Linked DNA regions of Corallococcus sp. EGB. The protein of the gene in region 2 interacts with the protein of the main gene of each other region in a pairwise test. Links are inferred from orthologs where the notes say so. Each region holds a gene or a part of one and is shown on either strand. Other genes may lie near its edges.

Evidence for each region.
Region 1: the proteins of clpA (region 2) and KYK13_RS12275 interact in binary tests that used the Escherichia coli proteins (3 or more experiments, as listed by UniProt). The link is inferred for Corallococcus sp. EGB from one-to-one orthologs.

The regions. Positions count from the first base shown.
Region 1 is NZ_CP079946.1:2,863,904-2,875,346, reverse strand. The notes cover bases 2,995-6,310. They hold KYK13_RS12275 (PAS domain-containing hybrid sensor histidine kinase/response regulator), read right to left. Parts: upstream 5,925-6,310; coding sequence 3,195-5,924; downstream 2,995-3,194. Other genes in these bases: KYK13_RS12280 (Hsp70 family protein), read left to right, coding at 2,995-3,187. Outside these bases: KYK13_RS12295 (hypothetical protein), read right to left, coding at 1-371; KYK13_RS12290 (hypothetical protein), read left to right, coding at 603-1,175; KYK13_RS12285 (GIY-YIG nuclease family protein), read left to right, coding at 1,162-1,545; more of KYK13_RS12280, read left to right, coding at 1,670-2,994; KYK13_RS12270 (two-component system response regulator), read left to right, coding at 6,508-6,900; KYK13_RS12265 (SOS response-associated peptidase), read right to left, coding at 6,913-7,587; dgt (dGTP triphosphohydrolase), read right to left, coding at 7,668-9,122; KYK13_RS12255 (DUF2378 family protein), read right to left, coding at 9,262-9,933; KYK13_RS12250 (sensor histidine kinase), read right to left, coding at 10,000-11,442. UniProt on the Escherichia coli protein: Member of the two-component regulatory system UvrY/BarA involved in the regulation of carbon metabolism via the CsrA/CsrB regulatory system. Phosphorylates UvrY, probably via a four-step phosphorelay.
Region 2 is NZ_CP079946.1:7,829,842-7,840,983, forward strand. What follows is about bases 4,512-7,526. They hold clpA (ATP-dependent Clp protease ATP-binding subunit ClpA), read left to right. Parts: upstream 4,512-4,885; coding sequence 4,886-7,168; downstream 7,169-7,526. Other genes in these bases: KYK13_RS31785 (ATP-dependent Clp protease adaptor ClpS), read left to right, coding at 4,556-4,882; KYK13_RS31795 (methyl-accepting chemotaxis protein), read right to left, coding at 7,237-7,526. Outside these bases: KYK13_RS31755 (alpha/beta fold hydrolase), read right to left, coding at 1-784; KYK13_RS31760 (SAM-dependent methyltransferase), read right to left, coding at 1,209-2,012; KYK13_RS39385 (NifU family protein), read right to left, coding at 2,126-2,686; KYK13_RS31775 (hypothetical protein), read left to right, coding at 2,830-3,270; KYK13_RS31780 (GNAT family N-acetyltransferase), read left to right, coding at 3,334-4,494; more of KYK13_RS31795, read right to left, coding at 7,527-8,853; KYK13_RS31800 (chemotaxis protein CheB), read right to left, coding at 8,951-10,018; KYK13_RS31805 (response regulator), read right to left, coding at 10,015-11,142. UniProt on the Escherichia coli protein: ATP-dependent specificity component of the ClpAP protease. It directs the protease to specific substrates. It has unfoldase activity. The primary function of the ClpA-ClpP complex appears to be the degradation of unfolded or abnormal proteins.

The DNA.
Region 1 (11,443 bases), 5.0 Mb from region 2 along the record:
GGAGGCGCGACCGTCAACGTGTCCAGCCGTTGCCGCGCGAGCCGGGTGATGCGCTCGATCTGCGAGGAGAGCGTGCGGGCCTGCCGCAGGACGGGCATGTCCTCGGACCACGCCTCCACCTCGGCGCGGCGGCGCACCCGCGCCAGCGCTTCACGCACCACCGGAGCCCCAGCCACGAGCGCGGACACCCGATCCAACTGCGCCAGCAACCGGCGCTTCCAGCCCCGGGCCGACAGCACGGCCTCCAGCTCCGCGTACGGGCGCTGCGCCCCGGAGATGATCTCCGCACCGCCCTCCAGGATGCGCTCGGCATCCAGTTCGGCTGCGGCAAGGTCATTCGCGGAGGGAGCTGTTCGTACGCGTTCGGGCATCAGGCCGGAGCATACCCGGGCACACCGCCGCAGGGCGCTCTCCTGGTTGCATGCCTTCAGCCGCGTTGACGGCCGCGCGAGCGGTCTGGTCTATTCGCGTCCACGGGTGCCGAGGGGCGCCCGCCACCCGGAAAGACGACGTCACCCTCGCCTCACCCGCTGTCGCCAGACTCCCGATGAAGTCCTTCCACGGTCCCCCAACGGGTGAGGGCCTGCACCGGAGGATTCGTCATGGGAACCGGCAGCCCCCTCCCCGTCACGCTTCATGAATACAAGGTCCGCGCGTCCCTGCTGCTCAAGGACCTGGACTCGCCCGACACCGCCCGCGCCACGCGCGCCGCGGAGCGGATGCGCGCCCTGCCCTTCTTCGCGGCCCTGCCCCTGGGGGAGGTGCTCGCGCGAAGGGACGGCATCCAGCGCAAGCACGGCCTCGCCGTGGTCGCGCGGGAAGCGGGCCACGCCACCTGGACGGACCTGAAGCAGGCCCTGGAGGCCCACGTGGGGCAGTTGGACACGCGCGCCTTCTTCCAGAAGGTCCACAGCGTGTTCCTCAACCGGTGGTTCTCCACCTACGAAGCAGCCGCCCGCTCATTGGAGTCGCAGGGCGGCTTCCTCTTCCCCTTCCGCACGCAGTGCTTCGTCTGCGAGGCCGACTTCCTCCAGGCGCTGGGCATTGATGCGACGGATCCGGACTGGGAACGGATGGGCCGCGACTGGGTGCGCCCCCGCGACGCCGCCGCGAAGGAGCGGCTGGAGAAGCAGCTCATCGCGCTGGGCTACGGAGGCCGCCATGACATCGGGTGACGACTCGCGCGCGGCCCGCGCGGAGCGCAAGCGCGCGTACAAGGAAGCGGAGGTGCCCATGGGCATCTACGCCATCCGCTGCCACGCCAACGGCAAGCTGTTCGTGGGCCACGCGCTCAACCTGACCGCGATGTTCAACCGCATCCGGTTCGAGTTCGCCCAGCGCATGCACCGCATCCCCGCCTTGCAGGCGGACTGGGAGCGCTACGGCGAGGCGGCCTTCTCCTTCGAGGTGCTCGACAAGCTCAAGCCCCGCGAGGAGCCCGGCGGCCCTCCGCCCGCGGAGGAGCTGAAGGTGCTGGAGGAGATGTGGCTGGAGCGCCTGAAGCCCTTCGGCGACGCCGGCTACAACACGCCGCCCGGGACCTGACACCGTGGGTTCAACCGACCTCCGCGCACAGGCGAATGGCACCGCGGAGGTGCTCCCTTGAGCACATCTCCACCGCCGTGCCGGGTGCCCCGGCGCGGCGGGACGTGCGAGGATGGGGGCCTTCATGAGCACGAGCGCCGCCCCCATCCTCGGCATTGACTTCGGGACCACCAACACCGCGGCGGCCTTCTTCGACCGGGCGAACAAGCTTCGCGTGGTGCCCATCGCGGAGAAGAGCCTCACCCTGCCGTCCATCGCGTGGTTCCACGCGGGCGACAAGGCCATCGTCGGCCCGGCGGCGCGCCGGCAGATCATCGACGACCCGCGCCACACCGTCTTCGGCGCCAAGCGCTTCCTGGGCCGCCGCTTCCAGTCCGAGTACGTGGCCCGCCACCGCGGCCGCTTCGCCTTCGAGCTGGTGGAGGGCCCGGACGGCTACACCGCCGTGGAGGTGTACGGGAAGGTGACGCCGCTCATCGACGTGGCGCACTTCATCCTCAAGCACCTCAACACGCTGGCCACGCACGCGGCTGGGGCGAAGTTCGAGGAGTGCGTGCTCACCGTGCCCGCGCACGCCACCATCCGCCAGCGCGAGGCCATCCGCCGGGCCGCGGAGAAGGCGGGCCTGCGTGTGCGCGCCATCGTCAACGAGCCCACCGCCGCTGCGCTCTACTACGCCAACCTGCGCAACCCCGAGCAGACGGTGATGGTGTTCGACCTGGGCGGCGGCACCTTCGACGTCACCCTCATGTCGGTGCAGAACCGCGTGGTGAAGGTGCTGGCCACCGGCGGCGACGCGTTCCTGGGCGGCGCCAACTTCGACGAGGCCATCGTGGAGGCGCTGGTGGATGACTTCCGCAAGGACCAGGGCATCGACCTGCGCGACAACAAGGTCGTCATGCAGCGCCTGGTGTTCGCCGCCGAGTCCGCGAAGATGGCGCTCTCCAGCGCGCCCTCCGTCCCCATCCGCATCCCCTGCATCACCCAGAAGGACGGCGCCTTCGTGGACTTCAACGTCACGCTCACCCGCGAGCGGATGGAGGCCATGGTGTTCCAGCTCATCGAGCGCACCGCCGCCGCGTGCGACGACGTGCTGGAGAAGGCCGGCCTGAAGCCGGACGCCATCGACGAGCTGGTGCTGGTGGGCGGCCAGACGCGCATGCCCGCCATCCGCAAGCGCCTGGCCCACTTCAAGAAGCTGTCATCGGACAAGGAAGTGCACCCGGAGCTGGGCGTGGCCGTGGGCGCGGCCATCCTCGGGCGCAACCTGGCGCGCGGCATCAGCGGCCTGTCGGACGTGGTGCCCATGCCCATTGGCGCCATGGTGCCCGGCGGCGGCCAGCACGAGGTGCTCCCCGCCAACACGCCCGTGCCCGGCACGCGCAGCGTGGACCTGGACCTGCCGCCCTGGCCGGGCCCCGTGCCGGTGGCGCTCTTCGAGGCCTTGGACCGCACCACCGTGGAGCGCGAGCTCCTGGGCACCGTGCGCATCGAGCCCGACTGGCGCATGGCCCACCCGGGCCCCACCACGCTGGAGCTGCGCATGGGGCCGGACTTCGCCCTCACCGCGAGCCTCGTCGCGAAGGACGGGCAGCGTCAGCCGCTCACCATCACCGACCCGGGCGCGCCCCAGCGGGCCTGAAGGAGCGTCAGCCCGCGGCCCGGGAGACCACGGTGCCCTTGAGCTGCTCGAGGAGCCGGCGGCTCTCGTCCAGCGCCTCCTGGCAGTGGGCGATGAGCCCCTCCAGCCCCTCCAGCACGCGGGCGTCCGCGCGCTGCTCGATGTCCCAGCACAGCGACTCCAGCATGGCCGCCCCGAAGTAGGCCGCGTTGGACTTGAGCGTGTGCGCGGCCCGCGCCAGGTTCTCCAGCTCGCCGCGCGCGAGCGCGCCCCGCGCGTCGTCCATCAGCCGGGGCATGCTCTCCAGCGCGGTGTCCACCAGTTCCGGGAGCATGCGCTCCACCTGGCCGTCCAGGGACTGCCACAGCCGCTCCAGCGCGCCCGCCTCCAGCCCGCGGATGCGCGGGGCGCCCATGCGGGGCGCCTCCGGGGCGCGGGCGATGGGGGCGGCCCCGGGCTCGCGCGGCAGGCGCTCCCAGGCGCGGCGCAGCGCGGCGATCAGCTCCTCCACGCGGATGGGCTTGCTGAGGAAGTCGTCCATGCCCGCTTCCAGGCACTCGCGCCGGTCCGCCGTCATGGCGTTGGCCGTCATGGCGATGACCCAGGGCTGCTCGCCGACGGGGATGTCCTTGCGCAGCTGGCGCGTCGTCTCCAGGCCGTCCAGCTCCGGCATCTGGACGTCCATGAGCACGACGTCGTAGCGGTTGCGCCCGAGGAGGTCCAACCCCTCGCGGCCGTTGTTCGCCGTGTCCGACGGGTAGCCCAGCCGCTCCAGCACCAGCAGCGCCAGCTTCTGGTTGGTGGGGTTGTCCTCCACCAGCAGGATGCGCAGCGGCATCTGTTCGCCGGGGCGCGAGTTGAACACGGAGCGCTCGCGCGTGGCGGGCGCGGGCGCGACAGGCAGGGGCCGGGCGGAGATGAGGTCCTGGGCCAGGCACGTCATCAGCGCGTCGTGCAGCTGCGACGCCTTCACCGGCCGGGGCAGCACCGCCGTGAAGAGGCCCGGAGGCTGCGCGTCGCGCTGGTCGTAGGACGTGAGCAGCAGCAGCGGCAGCTCGCGCGCGTCGCGCTGCTGGCGGATGTGCGCCGCCAGCGTGGGGCCGTCCATCAGCGGCATGCGGTGGTCCAGGATGGCCAGGTCGAAGCGCGCCCCGGACTCCAGCCTGGACAGCGCCTCCTGGCCGGAGCCCACCTCCACGAGGGCCATGCCCCACGCGGCCAGCTGGCGGCCCAGCAGCTTGCGGTTGATGGCGTTGTCGTCCACCACCAGCACGCGCCGGCCGTGCAGCTTCAGCGCGTCCGGACGCAGGACCTCCGCGCTGCGCGGGGCCTCGCGCGCCTGGAAGGTGAAGTGGAACGTGGCGCCCCTGCCCGGGACGCCTTCGCTCTCCATCCAGAGGCGCCCGCCCATGGCCTCCACCAGCCGCTTGCTGATGGCCAGGCCCAGCCCCGTGCCGCCGTAGCGGCGCGACACGGATTCATCCAGCTGGTTGAAGGGCTGGAAGAGGCCGGCGCGCGCGGACTCGGTGATGCCCAGGCCGGTGTCCTGCACCGCGAAGTGCAGTTCGAAGAGGCCGCCCGGCGCGAGCGGCTGGCGCGGCGTGTCCACGGAGATTGACACCCCGCCGCGCTCGGTGAACTTCACCGCGTTGCCCACCAGGTTGAGCAGCACCTGCCTCAGGCGCGCGCCGTCGCCCACCACGCTGACGGGCGTCTCGTCCGTGACGTGGTAGCCCAGGTCCAGGGACTTCTCGCTCGCGCGCATGGCGAGCAGGTCCAGCACGGACTCCACGCACTGGCGCAGGTTGAAGGGCTGCTGCTCCAGTTCGACCCGGCCGGCTTCGATCTTGGAGAAGTCCAGCATGTCGTTGAGCAGCCCCAACAGCGCGTCCCCGCTCTGGCGGATGGTGGACGCGAAGTCGCGCTGCTCGGGCGTGAGCGCCGTGTCCATGAGCAGCCCCGCCATGCCGATGATGGCGTTCATCGGCGTGCGGATTTCGTGGCTCATGGTGGCCAGGAACAGGCTCTTGGCCTGGTTGGCGTCCTCGGCGGCCTGGCGCGCCCGCTGGAGGTCGGTGACGTCGTGGTAGATGGCGATGAAGCCCATGGACTGCCCGGCCACCGTCACCGGCAGCGCGCGCAGCTCCACGTCCACCACCGTGCCGTCCTTGCGCACGCGCTTCGTCACCACGTGCACGCGGTCCTTGCGCAGCACCTCGCGCGACGTCTCCTCGGCCTCCGGACGGATGGTGTCCGCGTTGGCCACGAGCTTGAGGATGTTGCGCCCCAGCGCCTCCTGCGGCGTGTAGCCGAAGAGCCGCTCCGCGGCGGGGTTCCAGCTGAGCACCTCGAAGTTGCGGCTGATGGTGACGATGGCCACCGGGCTGTGGCGCACCACCGCCTCGAAGAACTCCTTCTGCTGCCGGAGGATGGACTCGGCCGCCTGGGCCGCGTCCACGCCCCTCAAGAGCAGCAGCCAGCCGCCGTCCTGCGGCACCGCCTGCACCCGCACCGTGCGCACCGGCCCCTGCGGGACCTCCGTCTCCGGGGAGGTGTCCCCCGGCGAGGAGACCTGGGGGGATGTCCAGCCCGGCAGCACGCGGTCCACGGGCTGTCCCACCATCAGGTCGCGCGGCCCCAGCAGCGCCTCCGCGGCGCGGTTCACGGCCACGACCCGCAGGGTCGGGTCCAGGACGAGCACGCCGTCTCGCGTGTGCTCGAACAAGGCCGGATACGCGCTGGGTGGCAGTTCGGGCAAACGTCCCCCTCCGTTCAAGAACTGTAGGTCAGTCGAGGCGCCAGTTCCATGTCATCCACGGAAAACCGTGGAGGTGGGCGGGCGCAAGGCCTTTTCCGGTGCTCCCGGGACGGCGATTCAGGGGGTTGGAATGCCTGCCTGGCCACGGACGGGGGCGGGCTGTTTCGGTTTGTTTTCATACAGCGGAGGGAGCGCGCCCAGGGTGCTGGCGAGGATGCCCCGGGCGATGCGTGAGCGAAGCCAGGTTCCGGGGGTGGAAGGGATCCATGCCACGGAGGAGGCCCATCGGGACATGCCAGATGCAGGGCACGGCGAGCCCCGTGACGGAGGCCACGGCGATGCGCCGGCGCCGGACCGGCACGGCCCTGTCGGAGGACGTCATGGCCGCGAATCCTAGGGCCTTTTCCGGGACGGCCCAGGAACTGTCTGGAGCCGCCGCGCCACTGTTTCCGGGCGGGCGGCCGGGCGGGCCCCTCCCCTCCTGGCCATGGCAGGGACCGCCGGCCCGGAATCAACAGCGGGCCCTGGGCAGTGCGCCGCTCGGGCGTCCTAGCTTTCCGTTGACCCCACGGAAGAGAGAGCCGTGCCCGACGCGACCCCGCCGCTGATTCTCATCATCGATGACGAGCCGGAGCTGGAAGTGATGGCCCGGTACCTGGAGCTCGAAGGCTACTCCGTGCTGACGGCGACCAACGGTGAGGAGGGGTTGATAGCCCTGGCCTCGTGCCGCAAGCCCTGCATCGTGCTGCTGGATTTGATGATGCCGGTGATGGATGGCTACGGCTTCCTGCGGCGGATGCACGACGACGCGACACTGTGCGGGTTGCCCGTCTTCGTGCTCACCGCCAGCTTCCCGACGGAGCGGATGGCCGGCGTCGTGGGAACCCTGCACAAGCCCCTGCACATGGAGCTCTTGAAGGAGGCGGTCGCGCCCTACTGCCCGCCGCCGGAAGAGGAGGACTCCGCGGCGGGCTGAGAGTCCCTCGAGTCAGGCCGCGATGCGGGCCACGCACTCGGGCCCGTCGTTGGCGGGCGAGTTCACCCCGCGCGCCACTTCGTAGACGTCCAGCGGTGCTTCCGCCGCGGGGACGAGCAGCGGCAGCAGGACGGACGCCTCCTGGGGCTCCGGGCGCAGCCACACGGACTGGCCTTCCGGGGACAGGATGACGGGCATCCGGTCGTGGATGGGCGCCATCAGCGCGTTGGGGCCCGTGGTGATGATGGTGCAGGTGCGCAGCACCTCGCCGGTGTCTGGCGCCGTCCACTCCTCCCACAGGCCCGCCAGCGCCAGCGGCCTTCCCTCGCGGTGGTGGAAGAAGTACGGCGTCTTGGGCTTCGTGGACTGCTTCCACTCATACCAGCCATCCACCACCACCAGGCACCGCCTGCGCTTCAGCGCCGCACGGAAGCTGGGCTTCTCCGCCACCGTCTCCGCGCGCGCGTTGATCATCTTGTTGCCGATGGACGCGTCCTTCGCCCATGACGGGATGAGCCCCCAGCGGAACACGTCCAGGAGCCGCGCGCCGTCGTTGGGCACCACGGGCAGGAGCTGCGTGGGACAGAGGTTGAAACGCTCGCGCTCCAGCGTCGCGCGCGCGCCCGCGAGCTCCAGCTCGGCGACGAGCTGCGCGGGAGAGGTCCGGACGGTGACTCGGCCACACATGGGCCACGAGCGTAGCGCCCGGCGGCCGGGACCGCACGTTCCGGGCGCCCGGCCGGTGGGGGAGCGGACGCGGGCGCGGACTACGTGGGCAGCTGGATGCCGGACAGCCGCTGGTACAGCTCCACCGCGCGGCTGTCCGACAGGCCGGTGATGTAGTCCGTCACGCACAACAGCCGCTGGTACGGCGTGAGCCGCTGGATGACCTCGTCGCGCCGGGGCGGGCGCGGCGCTTCTTCGTCCGCCGCCGCGAACTCCGGGCGTTGGAAGCACTCCAGCGGCAAAAGCTGCCGCAGCTTCCGCTCCTCCGCGTTGGGAGACTCCGCCACCACGGACAGGGCGAACATGTCCAGCAGGCCGCCCAGCGTCTTGAAGCCCGCGCTCTCAATCTGGAGCACGCGCTCGCTCCAGTAGCCGTGCTCGCGGGTGAAGTCGGTGATCTCCTCCAGCTGCGCGCGCACGTCCGGCTGGAGCTCCGTGAGCGGCTTCTCCACGCGGCCCGCCTCCAGGTCGTGCGCGTGCGCCACGAAGGCCTCCACGCACCTGGGGATGAGCTTGCCAATGGCCCTCGCCCGCGCCTGGGCCATGCGCGTCTCCAGGTGCCGGGGCGGCTTGCGGACCACCGGCTCCGGAAGGACGGACTCCAACAGCTGGCACGCGCGCTCCATGGGCACGAGCCCCAGCTTCGCGGAGTCCTCCAGGTCGATGACCGCGTAGCAGATGTCGTCCGCGGCCTCGACGAGGAAGGCCAGCGGGTGGCGGCTGAACACGCCGGGCTCGCGCTCGCGCAGGCCCGTGGCGCGCCAGGCCTCCAGCGCCAGGTCCACGTCGTCCTGGAAGTAGCCGAACTTCTTCTCCGACACGACGCCCTTCGCCTTCGGCCGCGAGCCGGGCAGCACCGACGGGCGCGGGTACTTGCTCATGGCCCCCAGCGTCGCGGCCGTGTAGCGCAGCCCGCCCCGGCGCTCGCGCGACTGGAGCCGGTTGAGGATGCGGAAGCCCTGCGCGTTGCCCTCGAAGTCGCGCAGGTCGCGCCACTCGGACTCCGTCGTGAACGGGCTCTTGCTCCCCGCTCCCGGCGGGGAGAGCCGCTGGCCCACCCAGTGCTGGATGGCCGCCTCGCCCGAGTGGCCGAACGGCGGGTTGCCGATGTCGTGCGCCAGGCACGCCGCCGCCACGATGGTGCCCAGGTGCGACGGGTCCAGCTCCACGCCCTGCGCCTTCAATCCCAGCCCGGCCTGATGGCCCAGCGAGCGGCCCACGCAGGACGCCTCGATGCTGTGCGTGAGGCGCGTGCGCGTGTAGTCGCTCGTCGACAGCGGGAAGACCTGCGTCTTGTCATGCAGGCAGCGGAACTCGCTGGAGAAGACGATGCGGTCGTAGTCGCGTGAGTAGTCGTTGCGCTCGTCGAGCTGCCGGTGCGCGGCCTCCGCCCCGGACGCGTCCGCCTGCGCGGAGCGCGGCCCCGACCCGACGCGGGTGTCCGACAGGAGCCTGCGCCAGCGCTCCGTGCGTTCCTGACTGTCATCGCGGCTCACGCGCAAGAAACTCCTCCCGGTGCGGTGGAGAGCCCCACCATCGTGCGCCCCCACACCGCGCGCGCAAGTTCCCACGCCCTCCGGGACTGAAGCGCATGCCACGGGGGACCGGGCCCCAACTCCCGGTCCCCCGCGCGCCCTACTGGAACACCCGCCAGCGGGCCTCCTTGGGTGTTTCCGTGGGCAGCACGACGGGCACCTCCCAGGTGATGTGGTACTCGGTGTCCAGCAGGCCCAGCTTGCGTCCCTGGACCTGCGGGTTGCGTGTCCCCACCATGGTGAGCACCTCGCGCAGCACCCCCTCGTGATACGCCGGCGGCATGAAGTCGCGCCTCATGACGAACAGCGCTTCCCCCTCTCCCTTCCAGTCGACGGTGCGCTCCCCGTAGCTCACCGCCATCTGGTAGCCGGAGGGCAGGTTCGACACCAGCTTGCGTGGGTCCCCCGCGGACAGGAGCAGGAAGGTGCGCCCCACCGCGGACTCCAGGAAGCTGCGCGTGGCCTGCATCCCCATCTGGCGCAGCGCTTCGTCGCCCCCGCCCCAGCGGGGGGCCAGCATCCGCGTCGCCACCTGCGCCAGCTTGAGGAAGCTGGCCACCGGGTAGTTGAAGAAGCCCACGTAGCGGCGATCCTCGGTGGCGGCCCGGCACGCGGCCACCGCCTCCTCGCCCGCGCCGACGCGCACCGTCTCCAGCACCCCCAGGAAGAACATGCCCCGGGCGGTGTCCAGATCCGTCGCCGCCATCCGACGCACCGCCCAGTCCGCCTCCACCGCGCCCGCCTCCGGGTACGGCTTCGCCTGTTCCTGCATGCCTGCCTCCGTTTTTCACGTGGGCCCACGCCCCACACGTGTGTCGCCAACCTGCCGAAGTCCGCCTCAGGAAGGCACCGCGGCGCATGTCACCGGGGCGCTCCCGTCAGGAAAGACGACCGTGAAGCGCGAGCCGTGACCCAAATCGCTCTCCGCCTGGATGCGCGCCCCATGGCCCTGCACCAGGCGCTTCACGATGGCGAGCCCCAGCCCGGTGCCGCGCACCTTGGTGGTGAACATGGGCTCGAAGATGCGCTCCAGGAGCGGCGCGGGGATGCCCGGCCCATCGTCCGTCACGCGCAGGCTCCAGGCGCCGTCGCCCCGCGCGTCGGCGTGCACGCGGACGGTCCCGGAACGCTCCGCCGGAATGGCCTCCACCGCGTTCTGGATGAGGTTGACGAGCACCTGGCGGAACTGTTCACGGTCCAGGTGCGGCACCGGCAGCCCGTCCGCGACCAGGTTGTCCACGCGCACGCCGTCCCGGCGAGGCACCACGCTGATGGCCTCCTCCACCAGCGGCCGCAGCGGACAGGGCGTGCGGCGCGGAGGCCGCCCCTTCGCGTAGTCCAGCAGGTCGGAGATGATGACCGAGCACGCCTGCAGCTCCCGGTCGATGATGTCCAGGAAGCGCGGGATGCGTGGGTCGGAGGGCAGCGAGCCCGCCTTGCGCAGCCGGCGCAGGACGAACGCGTGCGCGGTGCGCGCGGCCGCCAGGGGGTTGCGCAGCTCGTGGCTGACGCTGGCGGTGAGCTGCCCCAGCGACGCGAGCCGCTCCATCCGCTCCGCCTGGTCACGCACGGCGTGCACCTCCCGCACGGCGGCATCCAGCTGTCCCGCGCGCAGCGCCAGCTCCGCTTCGATGGCGGCCTCCGCCAGGGCCTGGTGCCCGGCCCGCTCCCCCAGGTCGCGCAGTGCGTCCCGACAGGCGACGACGAGCACCAGGTCGATGGCGGCCACCCAGAAGGCGTGCTCCAGCAAGCGCCACCATTCCGGGTGCGGCTGCCCGTAGACGGACTCCGGCCACAGCGCGCCCCGCATGCAGTGGTCCACCCCCAGGGTCAGGCTGGCGGTGAGCAGCACCTTCGGATCCCGGTAGAACGACAGCACCGCCAGCGAGCCGAAGATGTGGAAGTGCGTCTCGATGCGGCCGCCCGTCAGGTGGATGAGCAGCGCGGACCAGAGCATCTGGCTCACCGCCACCACGTGCCGCGTCACCGCCGCCCCCGGGTGCAGCCGCGTGAGCATCACCGGGAAGACGCTCAGCGCCGCGCCCAGCAGCACCGCCGTCCGCACGTGCAGGTGCAGCGCCAGCACCCTGCCCTCCCACTCATGGGGAGACACGAACACCGCCACCAGCACCGCGGCCGCCCACTGCCCCAGCACCAGCCAGGTGAACAAGCCATCCACCCGCTTGCGCGATTCGCGCAGCTGCAATGCCAGCAGCGCCTCCGCCCGCCCTTCCAGGCCAGGCGAGACATACACCGGAGCATGACTGGAAAAGGCTGACATG
Region 2 (11,142 bases):
GCGGCATCTCCATGGGGAACAGGTGGGAGGCGAGCGGCAGCGTGTCCACCCGCGCGCGCTTCATCTCCCTCTCCGCCCGGGCCAGCGCGTCCGGCAGCAGCGTGTCGGAGCGCTCGCCGCGCAGCACCAGCGTGGGCGTCGCGTTGGCGCGGATGAGCGACCACGGGTCCGAGGGGAAGGTCTCGAAGATGCGGGCCTCCCACTCGCGCGGGAAGCGCAAGCGGAAGTCGCCCTGCTCCGTGGGCACCAGCCCGTGCGTGATGTAGTCGTTGAAGCAGTCCGCGTCCCAGTCCCGGAACAGCTTGCGCTGCCGGTACGCCGTGGCCGCCTCCTCGCGCGTCGTCCACCGGTCCCGCCGCCGCAGCGCGCCGCGCACCATGGGCGCGCGGTCCATGCGGCCCAGGAGCTTCATCAGGCGCAGCGCCCACAGCCGCGAGCCGGTGACGAGCACGGGGTCCAGCGCCACCACCGCGCGGAACAGCCCCGGGTTCGCGGCCGCCGCCATCAGCGTGCTCGTGCCGCCCACGCTGTGCCCCACGCCCAGCACGCCGGAGCGCCCCCGCGCCTTCAGTTCGCGCGCGAGGTCCTCGCCCAATTGCTTCCAGGTCGTCAGCGCCTTCGGGTCCTCCTCCGGCATCAGCGGCCGCGTGCGCAGCGACACCACGTGGTAGCGCGTCGCGAGCCGCGTGAAGAGCTTCCGGTACGTCTCCGGGGGAAAACCGTTCGCGCAGGCGAAGTGCAGGAGCGGGCCGCTCCCACCCCAGTCATCCAGCTCCAAGGCCATGTCCCTTCCCATCACGACACCCCCACCGCGTCATGGCGGAGGGGCTCCACCGCTCGTCCCATTCGCATCCGGTGCCCTCACGACCGCTGGGCCGGCCCCACCCCGGGACGAGACTGCGTACCCCGACATTCAGACACCGCGAACGCCGCCCTGGGTCCTGCCGCCGAGCCCGACCTCTGGCATCGAGCCATCCTGACCGGCCCCTCTGACGTGCCCACGTCCTCCGACATGCTCCGTGGCATTTCGCCAGGGAACCCGGCCGTCTGGAGTGTCAGCCCGTGCGCAGCGCCAGGACGGCGGGCATGTAACGCCTGCCCGTCCGCCTCGCACGGGCAGGCAGGCGGCCATCCCGGGAGGGTGACACACGCCCCCCTCCCGTGAGGTCACCTGCCTGGCCCTACGATTCAGGTCGGGTCCGCTTGCGTCAGGGTTCCGGCGGCGCCACGGACGCCGCGTCCGGCCCGGGCTCCGACGCCGGCGGGGGCTCCGCCTCCACGTCCGCGCCAGCCCCCGCGGGCGTGACGCCCAACAGCCGCGTCAGCCGGGGCTGCACGCCCGTCTCCGCCAGCAGCGCCTGGAGCTGCAGCCGCGCGCGCCGGTTGTCCCGGTGCACCCGCCGCCCGAGGATGAGCTCGTTCTTCAACGAGTGCTCCCACCCGGTCAGCTCCGTCACCGTCACCTGGTAGCCGAACGCCTCCAGCGTCAGCGCGCGGATGACGTTGGTCAGGTGCGAGCCGAACTCGCGCCGGTGCCACGGGTGCTGGAAGAGCAGCGCCATGGCTCCGGCCTGCTTCGCCTTCTTCTCCTTGAGCTGCGCGGCCACCTCCGCCTGGCAGCACGGCACCACCGCCACGTGGTCCGCGCCGTGGCGGATGGCCGCCACCAGCGCGTCGTCCGTGGCCGTGTCGCACGCGTGCAGCGCCATCAGCAGGTGGATGCGCTCCGGGTATTGTGCCGCGTCGATGTGCGCCGTCTGGAAGCGCATCCGGTCGAAGTGCAGCCGCTCGGCGCGCCCCTTCGCGCGCTCCGTCAGGTCCGGCCGCCCCTCGATGGACAGGAGCTCGCCGCCCGCCGCGTCCTTGAGGAACAGCTCGTAGACGACGAAGCCCAGGTACGCGTTGCCGCTGCCCGCGTCCACCACCACGGGGTTGGCGTGGCGCGATTGCACGTCCTCCATCGCGGGGCGAAGCAGGCCCACCAGGTGGTTCACCTGCTTGAGCTTGCGCAGCGCGTCCGCGTTGAGGTTCCCGTCGCGCGTGAGCAGGTGCAGCTCACGCAGGAGCGCTTGGGACTGGTCCGGCAGCAGCTCCTTGCGGACCTGCGGCGCTTTGACGTTCCGCCTCAGACGGACACCACTTCGGTGACCTCCGGGATCATCTCCCGGAGACGGCCCTCGATGCCCATCTTCAGCGTCGCCGTGGACGACGGGCAGCCCGCGCACGAACCCTTCATGTGCAGGTACACGATGCCGTCCTCGAAGCGGTCCAGCGTGATGTCACCGCCGTCCTGCGCCACGGCCGGGCGGATCTCCTCGTCCAGGATGACCTGGATGCGCTGCTCCACCGTGCCGTCCGACGCCGTGGCCTGACGCGCCGCCTGGATGGCCGCCTCGTCCACCACCGGCAGGTTCTCCGACAGGTGCGTGTCCAGCGTGGACATCACGGAGTCGTTGAGCTCGTCCCACTCGCCCGACTCGCCCTTGGTCACCGTGACGAAGTTCGTGCCCAGCATCACCGCGGTCACGCCCGTGATGTCCATCAGCCTGAGCGCCAGCGGCGACTTCGCCTGCGCGTCGTCGCGGCTGGTGAAGTTCACCGCGCCACCGGCCAGCAGCTTGCGGTCCACCACGTACTTCAGCGTGCTGGGGTTGGGGGTCCACTCGAGCTGGATGTTCACTGACATGCTGTTCTCCCTACGAAAGTCCGCTTCCTCTAAAGGGCGCCGGGCCCCATAGCAACCAGTCCGGCCGTCAGGCAAACGCCCCGCACGGCGGATTCACTCCGGATGGAGCCGACGCCCGTCATCGATGTATGACACAAGGTCCCATGTCCTTCCCGCCGCGCCTCGCCCACCTCGCCACCAGGGCCGTGGTGGTGGCCAGGCTGAGCCCCACCTACGCGGCCGCCCACCACGTGGACGCCGAGGAGGCCTCCCTGCGCCTCGCCACCGCCCTCAAGGGTCCGCTGCTGACCTCCCTTCTGGAGGCCACCTGGACGCAGATGCTCGGGCGCACGAAACGTCTCAAGGAAGAAGGCCTCCTGGAGAAGGTGGCCACCACCCTGGGCGAGCGGCCCCTGCGGCCGGGCAAGGTCGCTCCCCTGACACCCGGGTGGAGCGCCTTCCTCATCCTGGTGGACCTGGAGGTGGGCACCGCCGGCGACGCCGCCCGCCGCGTCATGGAGTCGGACGAGGGTCGCAAGCGGGCCGCCGCGGGGCTGACAGAGGTCGCGGGCTTCCTGGCCCAGGAGCTCACGCGCGGGAAGTAGCACGTCCGGCCAGTCGTGGCGGCAGCCGCCACCCGCCGTTATAGGCTGGCGCTCGCCACGTCCATGTCCGTCCCGCTCCCCACCACGCTGCGCCTGCTCACCTCCATCACCGACGTTCCCGCGCCGGCCTGGGACGCGCTCGTGGACCCGGAGTCGGTGCCGTTCCTGGAGTGGGGCTTCCTCGCCGCCCTGGAGGAGAGCGGCAGCGTGGTGCCCGAGCGCGGCTGGCAGCCGCGCCACCTCACCGTGTGGCGGGGCTCGCGCCTCGTCGCCGCGGCGCCCGCGTACCTCAAGAACGACAGCCGCGGCGAGTTCGTCTTCGACGCCGCCTGGGCCACCGCCGCCGAGCGCGCGGGCCTGCGCTACTACCCCAAGCTCGTGCTGGGCGTGCCCTTCACGCCCGCCACCGGCCGCCGCGTGCTGGTGGCTCCTGGCGAGGACGCCCCCTCCCGCGAGGCGGAGCTCTACAGCGCCGCGCTGGAGTTCGCGCGCGCCGAGGGGCTCTCCAGCGTCCACGTCCTCTTCCCCACGGCGGAGGAGCTGCCGGTGCTGGAGGCGCAGGGCTATGCGTTGCGCCTGGGCGTCCAATACCTGTGGCGCAACGCGGGCTACCGGACGTTCGATGACTTCCTCGCCCGCTTCCGCGCCAAGCGGCGGCACCAGATCCAGCGCGAGCGGCGCGCGATGGACGCCCGGGGCATCACCCTGCGCACCCTGCGGGGCGACGCCCTGGAGGAGGTGGACGCGGCCTGGGCCCACCGGCTCCATGTGTCCACGGTGGACCGCTACCCATGGGGCGCGCGCTCGCTGACCGAGGACTTCTTCGCCCGCCTGCTCGCCGGCTTCCGGCACCGCTGCGAGTTCGTGGAGGCCCGGCGGGAAGGCCGCAGGGTGGCTGGCGCGTTCAACTTCACCGGGCCGCGCACGCTGTACGGCCGTTATTGGGGAGCGCTGGAGGAACAACCGTTCCTGCACTTCAACGTGTGCCTCTACCATCCGGTGGAGGACTGCATCGCCCGGGGCCGCGAGCGCTTCGAGCCCGGCGCCGGCGGCGAGCACAAGCTCACCCGGGGTTTCGAGCCGCACCTCACGTACAGTGCGCACCTGTTCCTCCACCCCGGCCTGGACCGGGCGGTGCGCGGCTTCCTGGCGCACGAGCGGGCAGCCGTCGAAAGCGGCATGCCCCTGTGGTGGGCGGAGACGGGTTTCAAGGAGCGGGTCTGAGCATCTTCAGGCAGGCCCGCCAACGGGAAAGCGAAGCGAAGGCAAGGGAGTCCGCAAGCCCATGGCTCAGAAGCACCCACACGATGACGGCCAGGTCGTTACGGAGACCGTCCCCAAGCAGAAGCTGAAGAGGCCGACGCTCTACAAGGTCCTCCTGCACAACGACAACTACACCACGCGCGAGTTCGTCGTGGCCGTGCTCAAGGAGATCTTCCACAAGTCGGAGACGGATGCCGTGCAGATCATGATGCACGTTCATTACAACGGCATCGGAGTGGCGGGCGTTTATACCTACGACGTCGCCGAGACGAAGCTCAAGACAGTGGAGGCCGCGGCGCGGGACAACGGGTTCCCCCTGCGGCTGTCCATGGAACCCGAGGAAGGCTGAACCGTGGCAGGACCATCGATTGCCAAAGAATTGCAGGCCAGCTTCCGCACCGCGCTCGACGAGGCGCGGAAGATGCGTCACGAGTACCTGACCCTGGAGCACCTGCTCCTGGCCCTCACCCGTGAGTCGCGCACCCGCGAGGTGCTCAAGGGCTGCGGCGCGAACGTCAAGCGCCTGCAGGAGAACCTGGTCTCCTTCCTGGAGGAGACGGTCGAGCGCCTGCCCGACGACGTGGACGCCGAGCCGCAGCAAACCATCGGCGTGGAGCGCGTGCTCCACCGCGCCGCCATGCACGCCCTGTCCGCGGAGCAGAAGTACATCGACGGCGGCGACGTGCTGGTCGCCCTGTTCCGTGAAGAGGAGAGCCACGCGCTCTACCTGCTACAGCAGGAGGGCGTCACCCGCCTGGACCTGCTCAACTTCATCTCCCACGGCATCAGCAAGGACGGCGAGTCCGAGGGCGAGGCGCGCGCCACGCCCGCCGGGGACGACGAGGACGGCGAGACGCAGAAGAAGAGCCCGCTGGAGGCCTACGCCGTCCAGCTCAACAACGAGGCCAAGGCGGGCCGCATCGACCCGCTCATCGGGCGCGACAAGGAGCTGGAGCGCACCATCCAGGTGCTCAGCCGCCGCCGCAAGAACAACCCGCTCTACGTGGGCGAGGCCGGCGTGGGCAAGACGGCCATCGCGGAAGGCCTGGCGCTCCACATCCACGAGGGCCGCGTGCCGGAGGCGCTGAAGAACGCGGTCGTCTACTCGCTGGACATGGGCGCGCTGCTCGCGGGCACCAAGTTCCGCGGCCAGTTCGAGGAGCGCCTCAAGGGCGTGCTCAAGGCGCTCCAGGAGCTGCCGGACGCCATCCTCTTCATCGACGAGATCCACACCATCGTCGGCGCGGGGGCCACGAGCGGCGGGTCCATGGACGCGTCCAACCTGCTCAAGCCCGCGCTGGCGTCTGGGCGGCTGCGCTGCATCGGCTCCACGACGTTCCAGGAGTTCAAGGCGTCCTTCGAGCGCGACCGCGCGCTGTCCCGCCGCTTCCAGAAGATTGAAGTGGACGAGCCCAGCGTGGAGGATACCGTCAAGGTGCTGGAGGGCCTGCGCAGCCGCTACGAGGAGCACCACCACGTGAAGTACGGCGAGGGTGCGCTCCAGGCGGCGGCGGAGCTGGCGGCCAAGCACATCAACGACCGCTTCCTGCCGGACAAGGCCATCGACGTCATCGACGAGGCCGGCGCCGCGGAGCGGCTCAAGCCGGAGGGTGTGCGCACGGGCGTCGTCTCCGCGCACGACGTGGAGCAGGTCGTCTCCAAGATGGCCAGGATTCCGGCCAAGAGCGTGTCCGCGAGCGAGGGCGTCCAGATCCAGAACCTGGACAAGGAGCTCAAGGGCGTCATCTACGGGCAGGACAAGGCCATTGAGGAGATGGTCAGCGCCATCAAGCTGTCGCGCTCCGGCCTGCGCGCGCCGGAGAAGCCCATTGGCAGCTTCCTCTTCTCCGGCCCCACGGGCGTGGGCAAGACGGAGCTGGCGAAGCAGCTGGCGCAGAGCCTGGGCGTGGAGTTCCTGCGCTTCGACATGAGCGAGTACTCGGAGAAGCACACGGTGAGCCGGCTCATCGGCGCGCCTCCGGGCTACGTGGGCTTCGACCAGGGCGGCCTGCTCACGGACGCCGTGCGCAAGCATCCGTACGCGGTGCTGGTGCTGGATGAGATTGAGAAGGCCCACCCGGACCTCTTCAACATCCTGCTCCAGGTGATGGACCACGCGACGCTCACGGACAACAACGGCCGCAAGGCGGACTTCCGCAACATCATCCTCATCCTGACCACCAACGCGGGTGCGCACGAGATGAGCACCAAGGCCATGGGCTTCGGTGACCCCGCCGTGGTGGTGGACGGCTCGCGGGCGAAGAAGGCCATCGAGCGCACCTTCACGCCGGAGTTCCGCAACCGGCTGGACGGGTGGATCCTCTTCTCCGGCCTGCCCCCCGAGGTCATCCTCAAGGTCGTGGACAAGGAAGTGCGCCTGCTCCAGAAGGTGCTCGACGAGAAGAAGGTCAAGCTGGAGCTCACGCCCGCCGCCCGCGCGTGGCTGGCCGAGCACGGCTACGACCCGGCCTTCGGCGCGCGCCCCATGGCGCGGCTCGTGGACAACACGCTGAAGAAGCCGCTCGCGGAGGCGCTGCTGTTCGGCTCGCTCAAGAGCGGCGGCGTGGCCCGCTTCGATGTCGTGGACGACGCGGTGAAGCTCCAGGCGGAAGCCACCGAGGCCGTGCCCGCGTAGGCACGACGGCGGTTTGAAGCACCCGAGGCCCCGGGCCCCCTTCACGGGGACTCGGGGCCTTCGTGTTCCTACTCCTTCGCCTCGACCTTGTAGGCGCCCACGGCGTTGGAGAGCTGCTCGGAGATGATCTGCAGCGTGGTGGCCGCCTCACCGGTGGACCCGATGCGGGCCACGGTGTCGTCCATCATCTTGGACAAATCATTCACCGCCAGGGTGATTTGGTTGATGCCCACGTTCTGCTGATTCACCGCGGCGGCAATCTGCCGGACGGCGGCGGCGTTGTCCTGGACGATGGAGGACAGCTCGCGCAGGTTGTGCCCGCTGTCCCGCACCTGCGCCAGCCCCGCCTCCATCCGCTCCGCGCCGCGCTCCGTGATGCGCACCGCGGAGGTGACGGAGTTGGCGATGTCGTCCAGCAGCTCCCGCACCCGCGTGGTCGCCTGGATGGACTGGTCCGCCAGGGCGCGGATTTCACGCGCCACCACGCTGAAGCCCTTGCCGTGCTCGCCGGAGCGCACCGCTTCGATGGCCGCGTTGAGCGCGAGCATGTTGGACTGGTCCGCCAGGTCCTTCACCGTCTGGGTGATGCCGCCAATCTGGCGGGTGCGCTCGCCCAGCTCGAGGATCTTCTCCGCGATCTCCCCCACCTGCGCGCGGATGTCGTTGAGGCCCGCCATGGTCTGCGCGATGGAGGCCTCGCCCGCCTTGGCCAGGGTGTCCGCGCGCTCGGCGACGCTGAGCACGCTCTCCGCCTTCTGCGCGGCCAGCGTGGACGTCTGCTTGATCTCCTGCGCCGTCACCTGCGTCTCCTGCAGCGCGGCGGCCTGGCGGGAGATGGTCTGCGCCTGCTCCGTGGAGGACGCGTTGAGGTGGTCCGTGGACTGGGTGAGCGCGGTGGCGGCGTGCTGGAGGTTGACCGTCACCTCGCGCAGCTTGCCCACCATCTGGGAGAAGGAGTTGGACAGCCGCCCCACCTCGTCGTTGCCGCGCGCCTGGATGGGGCGGGTGAGGTCCCCGGACGCGACGATGTGGGCCGTCACGGACGTGAGCTCCGCCAGCGGCCGCACGATGCTCCGGCCGAACAGCGCCGCCAGCACCACGCCGCCCACCTCCAGGACGAAGGCGAACAGCAGCATGTTCCAGCGCAGGGCGTTCACCTTCGCGTCGATGAACTCGCGCGCCATGCCCACGTGCACGGTGCCCAACCGGCCCTGCTCCGCCACGGCCGCGGCCACGTCCAGGGCGCGCAGCGTCCGGCCGCCGCGCTGGATGCGCACCTCCGGCACCACGCGCGTGCGCCCCTTGCCCACGCCCGGCTGCGCCTCGAGCGCGGCCTTCAGGGCCTCCGGGAAGCCCCCCTGGAACGAGTGCACCAGCACGAAGCCGGTGGGGTCCTGGATGAAGATGTAGGCCAGGTCCTCGCGCTCGCGGAACGTCTCCAGCAGCGGCTGCAGCGACCCCATGCCCGCGGACACGCCCTGCTCCGCCGCGATGGCCAGGCTCAGCGCCACGGCCTCGCCCTCGCTGGCGTGGCGCGCCTCCAGGTTGGACTCCAGCTGGCGGGTGGCGATGAGGGTGAGCAGCAGCGCCACGGAGGCGCTGATGACCGCCGTGACGAGCACGAACTTCTGTGCGAGCCCGAGCCCGCGCAGGAAGGAGACGGGGAGCGCGGAGGAGGGCTTCAAGGGAACACTCCCGGGGTGGCGTCCTCGGGTGGCGGACCGTCAGCCACCCGGCGCCAGGGACAGCGCGGACATCCGCGGTTTGTTGGAGGAACGCGGCTCACCGGACCCCTCCCTCCGGGCCGCGGGCAGGACGGAACGACGGACGCTGACAGCTCTGCAGGATGAGCTCCGCCACCAGCGCCAGCGGCGTGCCCCCGTCCGTGGCCTTCAGCTCCACGGCGGCGCGCGGCATGCCGTAGACGACGCTGGACGCCTCGTCCTGCGCCAGGGTGACGCCCCCGGCCTGGCGGATGGCCAGCAGGCCCCGCGCGCCGTCCTCGCCCATGCCGGTGAGCACGCCACCGCCGCTGCGCCGGCCGTAGGCCATGGCCAGCGAGCTCAAGAGCACGTCGCCGTTGGGGCACGGCCCGCCATGGCTGCGCTGCAGGCGCGCCAGGCCCACGCTGTCCACCAGCAGGTCGTGGCCGTCCAGCGGGAAGTACACGCGGCCCGGCTCCAGCCGCTCGCCATCGCGCGCCACGCCCACCTGGAGCTCGCACACCTGGGACAGCCAGCGCACCATCCCCTGCGTGAAGCCCACGGTGATGTGCTGCGCGACGAGCATGGGCACCGGCAGGTCGCGGGGCAGCTTGGACAGCACCTCCGCCAGCGCGGGAGGCCCGCCCGTGGAGGCGACGAGGCCGAACACGTCCACCCGCGCCCCGCTGGGCACGGGCGGCGGCGCCACGGCGCGCGGACGGCGGGAGATGACGGGCACCTCCGCCATCAGGCACACGGAGTGGGCCAGCTCCCGGCCCCAGCGGCGCAGCTCCTCCGCGTTGGTGACGTTGGGCTTGCCGATGAGCTCCAGCGCCCCGGCGCTCATCGCCTGGAAGCCCAGGTCCACGCCGCGCTGCTCCGCCACCGCGCTCACCACCAGGATGCGCGCGGGCGCCTGGGACATGATGTGCGCGATGGCCGCCGGCCCGTCCAGGCCGGGCAGGAGCAGGTCCATGGTGATGACGTCCGGGCGCAGCAGGCGCGCCAGCTGCACGGCGCGGTTGCCATCCCCCGCGCGGCCCACGACTTCGATGCGCGGCTCCTCCGTGAGCAGCGCGGTGAGGGTGTTGGCCATGGTGGGCGAGTCATCCACCACGAGCACGCGGATGGACCTCTTCGTGCTCACGCGCGGCTCCCCCGGCGGCTCATCACGTCCAGCACCTCCGCGAGCAGGCGGCCCGCGGCGCACTCGCGCTTGCTGAGGAAGCCGTCCGCCCCGGAGGCGAGGCCCCGCTCGCGCGCCACGGCCGTGTCGTGCGCGGAGACGAGGATGACAGGCAGCGTGCGCGTGTCCTTGCGCTCGCGCAGCCGGGCGATGAGCTCGATGCCGTCCATCTCTTCCATGTCCAGGTCGCAGATGACGACGTCGTAGGTGTCCACCTGCAGCCGCTCCAGCGCCCGCGCGCCGCTGGCCGCCAGGTGCACCTGGAAGCCGCCGGCCTCCAGCATCGCCCGGTGCAGCGCGCGCGCGGTGAGCGAGTCATCCACCACCAGCGCCCGCCGGCTCGCCGCGGACACCGTCACCTTCTCCGAATCCGACACCACCCAGTCCGGCCGGAGGATGAGCAGCAGCTCTCCCCGGCTGAGCGTCGCCGCGCCCTGCCAGGCCGCCACGTCGCGCACCTCCGACGGCAGCGGGCGGATGACCAGGTCCCGGTCCCCCACCACCGCGTCCACGCCCAGCGCCACGCGCTTGCCGCCGCTCTGCACGATGAGCAGCGGCTGGCCCTCCGCGGGCGGAGACGACGCGCGCAGGCCCAGCCGCGCGCCCAGGTCCACCACCGGCAACAGCTGCCCCTGGTATTCCAGGTGCGTGCGGCGCTTTCCCACGCGCAGCATGTCCGGGCGCGCCAGCTGCGTGGACTCCACCGCCAGCATGGGCAGGCCCACGAACTGCTCCAGCGCGCGCACCATCAAGAGCGGCGAGCTGCCCAGGTCCACCGGCAGCGTCAGCACGAAGCGCGTGCCCTGCCCGCGCGTGCTCGACACCTCGATGCGGCCCTGCAGGGACTCCACCGTGGCGCGCACCGCGTCCAGGCCCACGCCGCGCCCGGAGGTGTCCGTCACGTCGGAGCGGGTGCTGAAGCCCTCGCGGAAGATGAGCTCGCGCACCTGGTTGTCGTTGAGCCGCGCGGACTCCTCCGCGGTGATGAGCCCGCGCTTCTCCGCGGACTTGCGCACCTGGAGCAGGTCGATGCCGCGCCCGTCGTCGCTCGCCTCCAGGTACAGCAGGTTGCCCTGCTGCTCCAC